2 regions of the Streptomyces sp. NPDC001137 genome follow, and region 2 is predicted to be linked to the other one. Evidence: riboswitches for the same ligand, from Rfam matches in the RefSeq annotation. Region 2 holds a riboswitch; the other holds the start of a gene.
What was found. Region 2 has a riboswitch for glycine ahead of gcvT (glycine cleavage system aminomethyltransferase GcvT). Riboswitches for the same ligand answer to the same signal wherever they lie in the genome.
Positions count from the first base shown of each region.

Region 1: it holds a riboswitch for glycine, as region 2 does, so the genes downstream of both, gcvP (aminomethyl-transferring glycine dehydrogenase) here and gcvT (glycine cleavage system aminomethyltransferase GcvT) in region 2, are expected to answer to the same signal.

Region 1 is NZ_JBEPBA010000050.1:20,096-27,469, forward strand. It holds gene ABT254_RS45945 (APC family permease) at 1-808, shown strand, start outside; gene ABT254_RS45950 (TOBE domain-containing protein) at 960-1,355, shown strand; gene ABT254_RS45955 (TOBE domain-containing protein) at 1,608-2,027, shown strand; gene gcvP (aminomethyl-transferring glycine dehydrogenase) at 2,075-4,960, opposite strand; glycine riboswitch at 5,137-5,232, opposite strand; gene ABT254_RS45965 (PRC-barrel domain-containing protein) at 5,346-5,723, shown strand; gene ABT254_RS45970 (hypothetical protein) at 5,808-6,053, shown strand; gene ABT254_RS45975 (DNA polymerase IV) at 6,143-7,374, opposite strand, start outside.
Region 2 is NZ_JBEPBA010000015.1:180,842-188,215, forward strand. It holds gene ABT254_RS28100 (ABC transporter permease) at 1-64, opposite strand, end outside; gene ABT254_RS28105 (hypothetical protein) at 761-1,339, shown strand; gene ABT254_RS28110 (enhanced serine sensitivity protein SseB C-terminal domain-containing protein) at 1,507-2,298, opposite strand; gene ABT254_RS28115 (enhanced serine sensitivity protein SseB) at 2,391-3,185, opposite strand; gene ABT254_RS28120 (AAA family ATPase) at 3,268-3,963, opposite strand; glycine riboswitch at 4,142-4,246, shown strand; glycine riboswitch at 4,247-4,347, shown strand; gene gcvT (glycine cleavage system aminomethyltransferase GcvT) at 4,391-5,509, shown strand; gene gcvH (glycine cleavage system protein GcvH) at 5,639-6,016, shown strand; gene glyA (serine hydroxymethyltransferase) at 6,031-7,296, shown strand; gene ABT254_RS28140 (L-serine ammonia-lyase) at 7,353-7,374, shown strand, end outside.

The DNA of each region.
Region 1 (7,374 bases), on a different contig from region 2:
CATGGTGATCGTCTTCACCCTGATCGGCTTCCTGGTCACCTGGATCTTCGACGCCGACGTCGACGCCCAGGGCGGCGCCTACGCCACCGGCGTCCTGGTCCTGATGTCCTCGGCCGCGATCGCGGTGACCATCGCCGCCCGCCGCGCCCAGCAGCGAGGCTGGACCATCGGCTTCGGAGTCGTCTCCGCGGTCCTCCTCTACGTCACCGTGGCCAACGTCATCGAGCGCCCGGACGGCGTCAAGATCGGTGCCTGCTTCATCGCCGGCATCATCCTGGTCTCCCTGCTGTCCCGGCTGGCCCGCGCCTTCGAGCTGCGCGTCACCAGCGTGACGCTGGACGACATGGCGGAACGTTTCGTCCGGGACATGGCCAGCCGCAAGATCCGCTTCATCGCCAACGAGCCGGACCAGCGGGACAAGGCCGAGTACCGCGACAAGATCGAGCAGATCCGGAACGACAACGACATCCCCGGCGAGGACTTCGTCTTCGTCGAGGTCACGGTCGTCGACCCCTCCGAGTTCGAGGCGGGCCTGACGGTGCGCGGCGAGGTCCTGCACGGCCGCTACCGGGTGCTGACCCTGGAGTCCTCCTCCATCCCGAACGCGCTGGCCGCCCTGCTCCTGCACGTCCGCGACACCACCCGGTGCACCCCGCACATCTACTTCGAGTGGACCGAGGGCAACCCGTTCGCCAACTTCCTGCGCTTCTTCCTCTTCGGCCAGGGCGAGGTCGCCCCGGTCACCCGAGAGGTCCTCCGCGAAGCGGAACCGGACCGCGCCCGCAGGCCCCGCGTCCACACGGGCTGACACGGGCGCCCGCCGGGGAGGCGCCCTGATGGGACGCGGGGAACTGCGCGACCAGCCACGACGACGCCGCAGACGATCAACAGCACATCGAGGCACCCCGCGGCGCAGCCCCTCGTCCACCAGGCCCCTTCCCCGGCCCTATCGTGACCGCATGCAGAGCTACACAATCGGCCAGGCCGCACGACTGCTCGGCGTGAGCCCGGACACCGCACGCCGTTGGGCCGACGCCGGCCGGGTGGCGACCCATCGCGACGAGGGCGGCCGAAGGCTCATCGACGGCCGGGACCTGGCCGCCTTCTCCGTCGAACTCGCCAAGGCGGGCAGCACCGATGAGGAGACCTCCTACACCTCGGTCCGCAACGCCTTCCCCGGCATCGTCACCGCGATCAAGCTCGGCGACGTGGCTGCCCAGGTCGAGATCCAGGCCGGTCCGCACCGCCTGGTCTCACTGCTGACCCGCGAGGCCGTGGAGGAGCTCGGCCTCGAGGTCGGCATGGAGGCGACGGCCCGTGTGAAGTCGACCAACGTGCACATCGACCGCACCTGACCCACGAACAACTCCCCTGATCTGCGCACCGCAAGAGACCAGCGGCCCCTCCGCCGGGAGAAGCGAGAACCCTGCGAGCGCAGCAAACGCGCGGCAGCGGAACCCGACCTGCACTCCCGTACCGCGGTGTGGACGACGGTCAAGCCGACGCAGAAACGCGCATACCCGGCACAACACCCCATCGGGGCTACCGTGGGCCCGGGCACAAAGCCCCCAGTCCCCAGCCCCTGCGAGGCGTTCTGCATGAGCCCCATGAGCCTGAGCATCCGCAATCAGATCCCCGGCACGGTCACCGCCATCACCTCCGGCGAGGTCATGGCCACCGTCAAGGTCCGCCTCGCCGGCGGCCAGGACATCACCGCGGCGATCACCCTCGAGTCCGCCGAGGAACTCGGCCTCGCCGCGGGCACCGCCGTACGCGCCCTGGTGAAGTCGACGGAGGTCTCCCTGGCCACCGCCCCGGTCGAGGGCCTGTCCATCCGCAACCAGCTGCCCGGCACGGTGACCGGCGTGACCACCGGCGGCGCGATGGCCTCCGTGAAGGTCGCCGTCGACGGCGGCGAACTGACCTCCGCGATCACCAAGGACGCCGTCACGGACCTCGCCCTGACCACCGGCACACCCGTCGTGGCCCTGATCAAGTCGACGGAGATCTCACTCGCGACGGCGTGACGGGAAAGGGCCCCGCCGAAGCGGGGCCCTCCTCCACGACCACTGCCTCAGTCGTCGTACGCGTCCAGCGGCGGGCAGGAGCACACGAGGTTCCGGTCGCCGAAGGCCTGGTCGATCCGGCGCACCGGCGGCCAGTACTTGTCGGCGGCCGACACCCCGGCCGGGAAGACGGCCTCCTCACGCGAGTACGCGTGCTCCCACTCCCCACCGAGCGCGGCGGCGGTGTGCGGCGCACCCCGGAGCGGGTTGTCCTCGGCCGGCCACTCGCCCGCCCCGACCTTCTCGATCTCCGCGCGGATGGCGATCATCGCCTCGCAGAACCGGTCCAGCTCGATCAGGTCCTCGGACTCGGTCGGCTCGATCATCAGCGTGCCGGCCACCGGGAACGACATGGTCGGCGCGTGGAAGCCGTAGTCGATCAGCCGCTTGGCGACGTCGTCGACGCTCACGCCGGTCGCCTTGGTCAGCGGCCTCAGGTCGATGATGCACTCGTGCGCGACCAGCCCGCCCGGACCGGTGTAGAGCACGGGGTAGTGCGGCTCAAGGCGCTTGGCGATGTAGTTGGCGCTCAGCACGGCCACCTGCGTGGCCCGCTTCAGCCCCTCGCCGCCCATGAGCCGGACGTAGGCCCACGAGATCGGCAGGATGCCCGCGGAACCCCAGGGAGCCGCGGAGATCGGCCCGACACCCGTTGCCGGTCCCGCGGCCGGCTGCATCGGGTGGTTCGGCAGATACGGCGCCAGGTGCGCCCTCACGCCCACCGGCCCGACGCCCGGACCACCGCCGCCGTGCGGGATGCAGAAAGTCTTGTGCAGGTTCAGGTGCGAGACGTCACCGCCGAAGTGCCCCGGCTTGGCAAGCCCCACAAGAGCGTTGAGGTTGGCCCCGTCGACGTACACCTGCCCGCCGGCCTCGTGCACCTGCGCGCAGATGTCGGCGACATGCTCCTCGAACACACCGTGCGTCGAGGGGTACGTGATCATCAGCACCGCGAGCTCGTCGCGGTACTGCTCGATCTTCGCCCGCAGGTCCTCGACGTCGATCTCGCCGTCCTCGGCGGTCTTCACGACGACGACCTTCATCCCCGCCATCACGGCACTGGCGGCGTTCGTGCCGTGCGCGGACGACGGAATCAGACACACGGTCCGCTGCTCGTCCCCGTTGGCCCGGTGATATCCGCGTACGGCGAGCAGTCCGGCCAGCTCGCCCTGCGATCCGGCGTTGGGCTGCAGGGAAACCTTGTCGTACCCGGTGACCTCGGCGAGCCGCTCCTCGAGTTCACGGATGAGGGTGAGGTAGCCCTGCGCCTGCTCGGCGGGCGCGAAGGGGTGCAGCTGCCCGAACTCGGGCCAGGTCACCGGCTCCATCTCGGTGGTCGCGTTGAGCTTCATGGTGCAGGAGCCCAGCGGGATCATGCCCCGGTCGAGCGCGTAGTCACGGTCGGCGAGGCGGCGCAGGTAGCGCAGCATCGCGGTCTCGGAGCGGTGCTCCTGGAAGACCGGGTGGGTGAGGTAGTCGTCGGTGCGCAGCAGCCCTGCGGGCAGGGAGTCCTCGGTCGCCGCGTCCAGCGCCTCGATGTCGCCCTCGATCCCGAACGCGGTCCACACGGCGCCCAGTTGGGCCCGCGCGGTGGTCTCGTCGCAGGCGATCGAGACGTGGTCGGTGTCGACCAGGTGAAGGTTGACTCCGTTCTCCCGTGCGGCGGCCACCACCTCGGCGGCGCGGCCCGGCACCCGCACGGTGAGCGTGTCGAAGTACGAGCCGTGCACGACCTCGGCACCACCGGCCCGAAGCCCCGCGGCAAGGATCGTGGCGTACCGGTGGGTGCGCCGCGCGATCGCCTTGAGCCCCTCGGGCCCGTGGTACACGGCGTACATCCCCGCCATGACGGCGAGCAGCACCTGGGCCGTACAGATGTTGCTGGTGGCCTTCTCCCGCCGGATGTGCTGCTCACGGGTCTGCAGTGCGAGCCGGTACGCCTTGTGCCCGTCCGCGTCCACGGACACGCCCACCAGCCGCCCGGGCAGGCTGCGTGCGAACTTCTCGTGCACCGCCATGTAACCCGCGTGCGGCCCGCCGAAGCCCATCGGCACACCGAAGCGCTGCGTGGTCCCGACCGCGATGTCCGCGCCGAGCTCCCCGGGCGACTTCAGCAGCGTCAGCGCCAGCAGATCGGCGGCGACCGTGACGAGCGCACCGAGCTCGTGCGCCTGGTCTATGAGCGGCTTGAGGTCGCGTACGACGCCGGAAGCGCCGGGGTACTGGACGAGCACACCGTTGATCTCACGCCCGGCGACCTCGGCCGGAATGCCGTCGCTCAGATCGGCGACCACGACCTCCACGCCGGTCGGCTCGGCGCGGGTCTCGATCACGGCGATGGTCTGTGGCAGCACGTCCGCGTCGACCAGGAACAGACCCTTCTTGTTCCTGCCCATCCTCCGGGACAGCGCCATCGCCTCGGCGGCGGCCGTCCCCTCGTCGAGCAGGGAGGCTCCGGAGGTGGGCAGCCCGGTCAGATCGGCGACCATGGTCTGGAAATTGAGCAGGGCCTCGAGCCGCCCCTGGGAGATCTCGGGCTGGTAGGGCGTGTAAGCCGTGTACCAAGCGGGGTTCTCCATCACATTGCGCAGGATGACGGGCGGGGTGAAGGTCCCGTAGTACCCGAGCCCGATCATGGAGTCGAGCACCTGGTTGCGGTCGGCGAGCGAGCGCAGCTCGGCCAGCACCTCGGCCTCGGTACGCGCACCCGGCAGTTCCAGCGCATCCGAGTTCTTGATGACATCCGGCACCGCGGCGGCGGTGAGCTCGTCCAGCGAGCCGTATCCGACGTGCGCGAGCATCTTGGCCCGAGCCTCTTGGTCAGGCCCGATATGGCGCTGCTCGAACGGGATTCCCTGTTCGAGCTCGGAGAGCGGAATGCGATGGGCGGTCATTGCGGAGGCCTCCTGGTCAGACACGACCTTCGAGGGGCACCACGGCACGGGTACCCGAACGGCCTCCCCCTCTGTCATCTCAACCTGAGAGCTTCACCGGATCACCCGAGGGCATCCGGCTTTCACCGTCGGTGAGAGCGGGAGCCGTCGACACCCGCCCTGCTTTCCAGAGTGACCTCGTCCGCGCGGTACGTGAGCCTGAGAGATTCCGGGGAGGATTTGCTCCTTCGGCGCCTCCGATGATGTCTGGAGGACTCTCCCGCACGGGGTCAGCAGCCGCTGTCAGCCTACCAGCGAGCACAACATCCGATCCTTCGAGTGGCCGCCATCACCAATGTGCTCTTTTGTAGTGCTTACGGATGAGTTGCGACCAAGTGGAGGGCCCGTGCAGACCGACATCGATCCGCGCAACCTGATCGGCCGCAAGGCGTTCGACCGCAATGGCACCAAGCTGGGCACCATCGACGAGGTCTACCTCGACGACGCGACCGGTGTGCCGGAGTGGGCGGCCATACGCACCGGCCTGTTCTCCCGGGACGCCTTCGTCCCCCTGGAACCGAGCGAACTGATCGAGGGCACCCTCCACGTCCCCTTCGACCGGTCCCTGATCAAGGACGCCCCCGACTTCGGCGTCGGCCGCCACCTCTCCCCCGAACAGGAGCTCCAGCTCTACCACCACTACGGTCTGGACATCCCCGCTTCCTCCCCCTTCCCGGACCGCGACTTCGGCAAGCTGGCGGGCACGGAGGACGCGGACGCCTAGAGCCTGCCCCTCGGACCAACTAGGCCTCGTCGGCCCTGACTCGCCCTCCCCCCTGCTGCCTCAATGGTGGAAGGATCCCTGGCCATGTCGTCGTCGGTCGCCTGCGGGCAGATCGGGCCGGACGGGGCGGCCGAAGCCGGCGGACACCTCGTCCGCGAACTCGGCGAGGCGGCGGGGCTCGCCCCGCCCGCATACCGGCGCTCCGCGGCATGCACCGCGGCAGCGGCTGATGCCACGGCCTCCTTGGCCTTGCAGCTGCACGATCCCTCCCCCACTCCCGGCTTCGCTCAAGCGGGCCCCATGCCCCCTCGGGGCGGCCGCAAGGCGTAGTTCCCTGCAGCCGACCTGATCCAGACGACAGGCACTGACCCACCCCCGCCACCGCGCCCGGCCCCCGCGCGGACCGGCACCACCCCCGATCAGGCGCCGCCCCCAGGCACGGCGGCCCCGGGTCTCGCCGCCACCAGCGGCAACGGGTCCGCCGGCTCCAGCTCAGGGTCGTCGGTGCGAAACGTCCGGACCCGCCCCGGCTCCGAATCCGGCGTCTCGAAGCGCACGGTCACCCGCCCGAGCCCACTTCCCTGCACCCACCCGTGCCCGAACTCGGCATGCCGCACATCGTGTCCGGCGGGCCACCGCCGCTCGACAGCCACCTGCCGCTCCTCGACGGGCTCCTCGTCCGCCTCGTCCGCCGCATGTTCCATGCCTTCCCCGGCGGCCTGCGCGAACAGATCCTCCTGCGTGTAGTCGGCCAGCCCGCTGACCCCGACCCCCAGCAACCGCACACCCCCCGTGGTGTCCACCGAATCCAGCAGCCGGGCGGCAGCCTCCCGCACCACCCCCGGATCGTCCGTCGGCCCGCGCAGCGTCTCGGAACGAGTCAGCGTCGAGAAGTCGTAGCGCCGCACCTTCAGCACGATGGTCCGCCCCGAAAGACCCGCGCCCCGCAACCGCCGCACACACCGGTCGGCCAGCCGCTGCACCTCCAGCCCCACCCTGACCCGGTCGTGGATGTCCACGTCGTACGTGTCCTCGACCGATACCGACTTGGCCTCCCGCTCGGCCACCACGGGCCGGTCGTCGTGCGCCAGCGCCATGGCGTACAACGCGTGCCCATGGGCCTTGCCCAGCAGCCGGACGAGCTCGTCCTCACCGGCCTCGGCGATCTCGTCGACCGTGGTGATGCCGGCCCGCCGCAGGTGGTCCCCCGTCGCCGGCCCCACCCCTGGCAGCATCCGCACCGACATCGGTCCCAGCTTGGCCCGCTCGGTCCCGGGCTCGACCAGAACCAGCCCGTTCGGCTTGGCCTCCTCGGAGGCGATCTTCGCGAGCATCTTGCAGGCGGCAAGGCCCACGGACCCGGTGAGCCCCGTGTCCGCCCGTATGTCCGCGCGCAGCTTCTCCCCCACCAGCCGTGCCGACGCCGCGTCCCAGGCCGCCTCCCCGGCCTCCAGGTCCACGAAGGCCTCGTCCAGGCTCAGCGGCTCCACCAGCGGCGACAGCGAATGCAGCAGCCCCATGACCTGCTCGCTGATCGACCGGTAGAACCCGAAGCGCGGCACCAGATACGCGGCGTTCGGTGCCAGCCGCCGCGCCTGCGCCATCGGCATCGCCGACCGCACCCCGAAGACCCGCGCCTCGTACGAAGCGG
Region 2 (7,374 bases):
CGGCGAGCACGGCCTCGGGCTGCGCTCCGGCTTCCGCCCCCGTGGTCTCGATCGGTGCGGTCACAATGACCTGACCCCTCTCGCCGGTGGTGACCGGCCTTTGTACCGCCGCTGTGGGCGGCTTGGTTCGCTTACCTGCTGCGCGGTGGCCGCAGATGGTTACGGCCGAACTGTCGAGTTGATCCTCCGACGGGTACCGATCGGTCCCGGCTCAGAGGATGGGCCGACCACGCGTCTTTGGAGGGGAGTCTTCAACGCGCTCGCGATCACGCGCCAGGCCTGACGGAGAAAGTATGCGCAACCGTGATGACGACTGAGAGCTTCCGTTATCCGGACGGCCAATCACAGGGGTCGGACAGAGCCACATGAGACAAAAGGGATGTTTGATCCTTTCCTCTACTATCTACGCGCGAAGATAGATCTCGGATCCGACAGCAGAACCAGTGGCGACGGCACAGCGATGGACGCCCGGGCGACACAAGCCGGGCGCACGAGAGGGTGACCGACGTCACACCCAGCCGCTGCCATGTCCGGTTCACCCCTTCCCCTCCACTTACCGCCCGCCCATAGAGCGGACAATTGAAACCCTTAGCCGCAAATCAATTTTTCCAGCCCTTTGCGAATCTGAGGTTCCCCTGAGGATTCCGCTGAAAACTCCAAACCAACATGCTTGCCGGACCAATTCGGCACGGCTAGTTTCATTGCCGCCACCACAGTTCCAAGGCCAACTGACCAGGTCTGGAAGAAACGGGGAAGAAAAGTGAAGAAAATGAAGAAGCGCACTCTCTATTCGGTTGCGACGAGCGCCGCTCTGATCGCCGGAAGTTTTGCCATTGTCCCCGCGACGGCGACTGCGGCGGCAGCGCGGCCTTCCTCGCACTGCGAGCCCTTCACCTATTACGAAGTGAGCAAGCTGTCGGGCGGCTCCTACGCGGCACGCGGCCCCGTCCGCAGCAAGTACAACAGCAGCTCGCACCCCTCCACGCTCACGATCGCGGAGACGACGAGCACCACGAGGTCTTCCGGCTGGAGCGTAGAAGGCGGCGCCAGTGTGAGCTGGGGCATCGCCGAGGTGAACGCCAAGACCAACTACACGGTCACCAAGACGGCCGCCGCGGGTGTCACCGTGACCGACACGATGACCGTCGACCCTCACAAGCGGGGTTACGCGCAGCCGCTGGTCGAGTACCACCGCTTCTCGATCGAGAAGTGGCGGCAGGCCGGGGACTGCAGCCAGGTTCCCGTGAAGAGCATGGGCGTTCTCAACGCAATCACCTCGTCGGAACACTGGGCGGAATGCCAGACCACGAGCACCGACGGCTGCACGCCGAAGCCGTGACGCCGACCGGGAGCTGACCACGGGGGAATACACGGGGAACATCCGGGTGAGCGGAAGAATTCATTTTCCGCTCACCCGGATTTTGTTTTCATGACGAACCTCGCAACACCCGGAGAAACGCAGAGCTGGAGCGAAAAACCGAGCGACCGCGCCGGGCAGGTTCGGCCTCAGTACGCCCCGGGACCGGGGTAGCCGTACCCGCCCGCCGGAGCCTGGGCCGGAGCGGCCACGTGGGCCTCGCGGTCGTAGAAGGGGCGGGCACTCGCGCGCATCCACAGCGCGACGGGGTCGTACTCGTCCGACATCGCCACCGTCGACACCGGCAGTCCGTCCGGGACGGCGCCGATGGACTGCTGCATCATCGCCCGCACCGAGTCCACCGCGGGCGGGCTGGTGTCGTACACGTCGAGCCCGATGGCGAGATACGGCGCCCCGAGCGCCGGCTGCACCCAGGCGCGGCGCAACGAGCGGACGGCCGGGGTGCGGTGGGCGTTCTGCGCGAGCAGGGCGTAGAACTGCGGGATCTCGATCGTGGGTTCCGACATCCGCAGCGGGCCGGCCGCCTGGCGCTCCAGACCGGTGGCGATACGGCGGAGGTCCAGCCAGGGAATGCCCACGCCACCGCCCGGTGCGTGCGGGTTGAGCCAGAGGCCGAAGTGGTCGGGGTACAGGGTCCGGGCGACGTCAAGGCCGTCGACCACCTCGTACGACCTGTTCCAGCCGCTGGCCGAGAGTTCCTGGGCGGAGGTGACGCACGGGGCGTAGCCGTAGCCGTCGACCTCCATGTTTCCGTACTGGGCGTCCGGGGAGCCCGCCTGGCCGTGCCACAGGAGCATCCAGACCTGGCCGGAGCCGGGCGTCGCGAGTGCGCGGAGGAGTGCCTCGTAGGCGTCGTAGCGCCCTGGCGTCACCTGGCGCAGCATGTTCTCGACCGTCCCGGTCGTGGTGCTGGCGCTCACGTGTGTGCCCCTTCTGGTGGTTGCCCCGCGTATGCCAACAGCTTAAGCGCCCGGGAGCTCGGGATTTGGTGGTCCGTTCCCCCTGACAGCACTTACAGGTGATCCCTCGTATAGAAGGGGCGCACCTGTTCGCGCATCCACATCGCCACCGGGTCGTCCGTCACGTCGAGGAGGACCAGGTTGACCGGCCACTGGGTGGGGATCCTGGTGATGGCCCTGCTCAGGGCCTCCAGGGGGAGCGCCCTGATGTCACCCTCCCGCTGGGAGAGTTCGACGCCCACGAACATGACCGGGTCGGCCGTCTCGACGGCGGCGAGGCAGCGGCGGGCCGTGACGACCACGCCCGTCTCGGCGAACTCGGCGGAGGCCGCGGCGAGGAAGTCGATCGGGTCGTCCTGCCAGTCCGGCTCGAAGAGCCGGACCCGGCCGCCGGAGGCGGGGCCGTCCAGCGGGGTGCGGCCCACGCGGCAGAGTTCGGCGACGGCGGCCGGCGGGAGCGGGATGCCGATCACCCCGTCCGGGTTCACGGCGAGACCGACCTGCGGGGGCAGTCCGCGGGCGAACTCGACGGCCGGGGCGATCGTGTACGCCATGTGGGGGCCGACGACCTGCCGGAACTGCTCCTCGGAGCTGAAGACCGGCACGTAGGCCTGGCCCTCGATCTCCAGCGTGGGCAGGTCGAGGGGGCCGCTGTTCAGGTCGCCGCCGTTCGGCAGCGGCACCCAGAGGAAGCTGCGGCCGAGCACCTCGAGGATCCGGCCGCCCGCCGAGGGTATGCCGAGGGAGGCCGACAGCACCTCCTCCAGCTCGTTGCCGGGCCAACCGCCGTGCGGATGGGGGTGCGTCTGCATGGGAAAGTCCGCGGGGAGATCCGCTGCGAAGTCCATCTGTGTCCGACCGCCTGCTGAGAACCACTGCTGTGGCTGGAAAGGCTAGCGGGTGGGGCGGACAAAGGGGTTGGTCCGTGCGTCAGCCCGCGAAACCGATTCTGCGCAGCACGTCCGCCGCGTCCCGGTCCAGCAGCACCGCCGAGCCGACGCCCTCGGGCAGGTCCCCCCGCTCCACCGCGCGGATCAGCCGGGCCGCTGCCGTGCGGTGACGCAGGAAGGCGTAGCGCGAGACGCCGCGGCCGCGCTCGCGCTGGCCGTCCAGGGCCGTGCCGGGCGTGACGTCGAGCAGCAGCAGATGCAGGGTGCCGCCGCGGCGGCGGGCCTCGCGCGCCAGCCAGCCGCGCACCCAGGCCTGCGTACCGCAGTCGTGCACGACGACCCCTTCGCCGCTGCGCAGGGCGCGGCGCAGTCCGGCGTAGTGGGCGAGGCGGACGAGGGGGCGGTAGAGCGCGTAGGGCAGGAAGCGGGGCGTGCGGGCCTCCCAGCGGTCCCGGGCGTCCTGGGAGTCGATGCGGATGCCGCGGACCGCGCGCTCCATCAGCGTGGACTTGCCGCTGCCGGGCAGGCCGGTGACCACCACGAGGTCTCGGGGGCCGAACAGCAGGGCGTGCGGGCTGTGCCCCGAGCGGTCGCGCAGGTCGCGGACCACGGGTGCCATGGGGGTTCCCCCGTGCGAGCGCAGCCGAGCGTGGGGGCCTGCCTCCCCGGCCGGGGCCACGGGCTGCTGGGGCAGCGCGACAGCCGAGGTCGTGGCGTACACCGTGGTCCTGTTCACCGTGATCGTCCTCCCCGCGGGGTCAGGAAAGGTTCTCCCCACCTAATGTAAAGAGAAGGTAATGCACGATCTCTCGCGGTTGCGTTCGGTTCCGGCCACAGCCCCGTTACAAGATGGGACCCTGCCGCACACGCACGAGGCGTGCAATGATGTGCGCGCCAACTGCATACCGGCCGTTTGAATCCGCGCGGGAGAGTCCCCGGCAGTACCTCTGTGTCGCCGGGGCGCCGAAGGAGCAAGTCCCTCCCTTGAATCTCTCAGGCCCCGTTACCGCGCGGGCGAGGCACATCTGAAAAGCGGGCCACCTCATCCGGTGGCCCCACCCAAGGTGCAAGCCATGACTTCATGGCGAACCTCTCAGGTTCCGATGACAGATGGGGAGGAACGACCTCGCCCGTCTGCATTCGCCCTGGGAGACGACCGTCCGATGAGCAGCACCGCACCCCGTCACACCGCGCTCGATGCCCTGCATCGCTCGCTCGGTGCGACGATGACCGACTTCGCCGGCTGGGACATGCCCCTGCGCTACGGCTCCGAGCGCGACGAGCACCTCGCCGTACGCACGAAGGCCGGACTCTTCGACCTCTCCCACATGGGCGAGATCACCGTCACCGGCCCGCAGGCCGCCCAGCTCCTGAACTTCGCCCTGGTCGGCAACATCGCCTCCGTCGGCGTCGGCCGCGCCCGCTACACCATGATCTGCCGGGCCGACGGCGGCATCCTCGACGACCTGATCGTCTACCGGCTCGCGGAGACCGAATACTTGGTCGTCGCCAACGCCTCCAACGCCCAGGTGGTGCTGGACGCGCTGGTGGAGCGTTCGGCCGGCTTCGACGCCGAGGTGCGCGACGACCGGGACAACTACGCGCTGATCGCCGTGCAGGGCCCCGAGTCCCCCGGCATCCTGAAGTCGCTCACCGACGCCGACCTCGACGGCCTCAAGTACTACGCCGGCCTGCCCGGCACCGTCGCCGGCGTCCCCGCCCTCATCGCGCGCACCGGCTACACCGGTGAGGACGGCTTCGAGCTGTTCGTCGCCCCCGGTGACGCGGAGAAGCTGTGGCAGGCGCTGACCGAGGCGGGAGCGCCCGTCGGGCTGGTGCCCTGCGGACTGTCCTGCCGCGACACGCTGCGCCTGGAGGCGGGCATGCCGCTGTACGGGCATGAACTGTCCACCTCGCTCACGCCGTTCGACGCCGGGCTCGGCCGGGTGGTGAAGTTCGAGAAGGAGGGCGACTTCGTGGGGCGCGAGGCGCTCCAGGAGGCGGCCGCCAGGGCTGCGGAGAACCCGCCGCGCGTCCTCGTCGGCCTGGTCGCCGAGGGCCGTCGGGTCCCGCGCGCCGGGTACGCCGTCGTCGCGGGCGGCGAGGTGATCGGCGAGGTCACCTCCGGCGCCCCCTCCCCCACGCTGGGCAAGCCGATCGCGATGGCGTACGTGGACGCCGCGCACTCGGCGCCGGGTACCGCGGGTGTCGGCGTGGACATCCGGGGCAGTCACGAGCCGTACGAGGTCGTGGCGCTGCCGTTCTACAAGCGGCAGAAGTAGACACTGACCGAGACTGGGCGAGGGGGCGCCGTCCCCGGACGTGACCCCGCGCACATTTTCGCTGCTCACACGCGTTTTCAGCACTCCCCCATTCATCACCACTCCACCGCGTACAGGAGAATCCAGGCCATGAGCAACCCCCAGCAGCTGCGTTACAGCAAGGAGCACGAGTGGCTGTCGGCCGCCGAGGACGGCGTCTCGACGGTCGGCATCACGGAGTTCGCGGCCAACGCGCTCGGCGATGTCGTGTACGCCCAGCTTCCCGAGGTGGGCTCCGCCGTGACCGCGGGCGAGACCTGCGGCGAGCTGGAGTCGACCAAGTCGGTCAGCGACCTGTACTCCCCCGTCACCGGTGAGGTCACCGAGATCAACGAGGACGTGGTGAACGACCCGTCCCTGGTCAACTCGGCCCCCTTCGAGGGCGGTTGGCTCTTCAAGGTCCGTGTCACCCAGGAGCCGGCCGATCTGCTCTCCGCCGACGAGTACACCGCCCAGAACGCCGGCTGAGGAGCCGTAGACGCATGTCCGTACTGAACACGCCCCTGCACGAGCTCGACCCGGACATCGCCGCCGCGGTCGACGCCGAGCTGCACCGCCAGCAGTCGACGCTCGAGATGATCGCCTCGGAGAACTTCGCGCCGCTGGCGGTGATGGAGGCCCAGGGCTCGGTCCTGACCAACAAGTACGCCGAGGGCTATCCGGGACGGCGCTACTACGGCGGCTGCGAGCACGTGGACGTCGCCGAGCAGATCGCCATCGACCGGGTCAAGGAGCTGTTCGGCGCCGAGTACGCCAACGTGCAGCCGCACTCGGGTGCCTCCGCCAACCAGGCCGCGCTGTTCGCGCTGGCCCAGCCCGGCGACACCATCCTGGGCCTGGACCTGGCGCACGGCGGCCACCTCACCCACGGGATGCGGCTGAACTTCTCCGGCAAGCAGTTCCAGGTCGTCGCCTACCACGTGGACCCGGCGACCGGGCTCGTCGACATGGCCGAGCTGGAGAAGCTGGCCAAGGAGCACCGCCCGAAGGTGATCATCGCGGGCTGGTCGGCGTATCCGCGGCAGCTGGACTTCGCCGAGTTCCGCCGGATCGCCGACGAGGTCGAGGCGTACCTGTGGGTCGACATGGCGCACTTCGCGGGCCTGGTCGCGGCCGGGCTGCACCCCAACCCGGTGCCGTACGCCGACGTCGTCACCTCCACCACGCACAAGACGCTGGGCGGCCCGCGCGGCGGCATCATCCTCGCCAAGCAGGACTTCGCGAAGAAGCTGAACTCCTCGGTCTTCCCGGGCTTCCAGGGCGGTCCGCTGGAGCATGTGATCGCGGCGAAGGCGGTCTCCTTCAAGGTCGCCGCGAGCGAGGAGTTCAAGGAGCGGCAGCGGCGTACGGTGGAGGGGGCGCGCATCCTGGCCGAGCGGCTGACGGCGGCGGACGCCCGTGAGGCCGGGGTGAACGTGCTGTCCGGCGGCACGGATGTGCACCTGATCCTGGTCGACCTGCGCGAGTCCGCGCTGGACGGGCAGCAGGCCGAGGACCGCCTCCACGAGGTCGGCATCACGGTCAACCGCAACGCCGTCCCGAACGACCCGCGCCCGCCGATGGTCACCTCGGGTCTGCGGATCGGCACCCCGGCGCTGGCCACCCGCGGCTTCACCGCGGAGGACTTCGCCGAGGTCGCGGACGTCATCGCCAAGGCGCTGAAGCCGTCGTACGACGTCGAGGCGCTCAAGGCCCGGGTCGAGGCGCTCGCCGACAAGCACCCGCTGTACCCCGGTCTGAACAAGTAGTTCCCCGGTGGGGGCACCCGACGACGTGTGCCCCCACCCTTTTCGGAGGAGTTCCCGTGGCCATCTCGGTCTTCGACC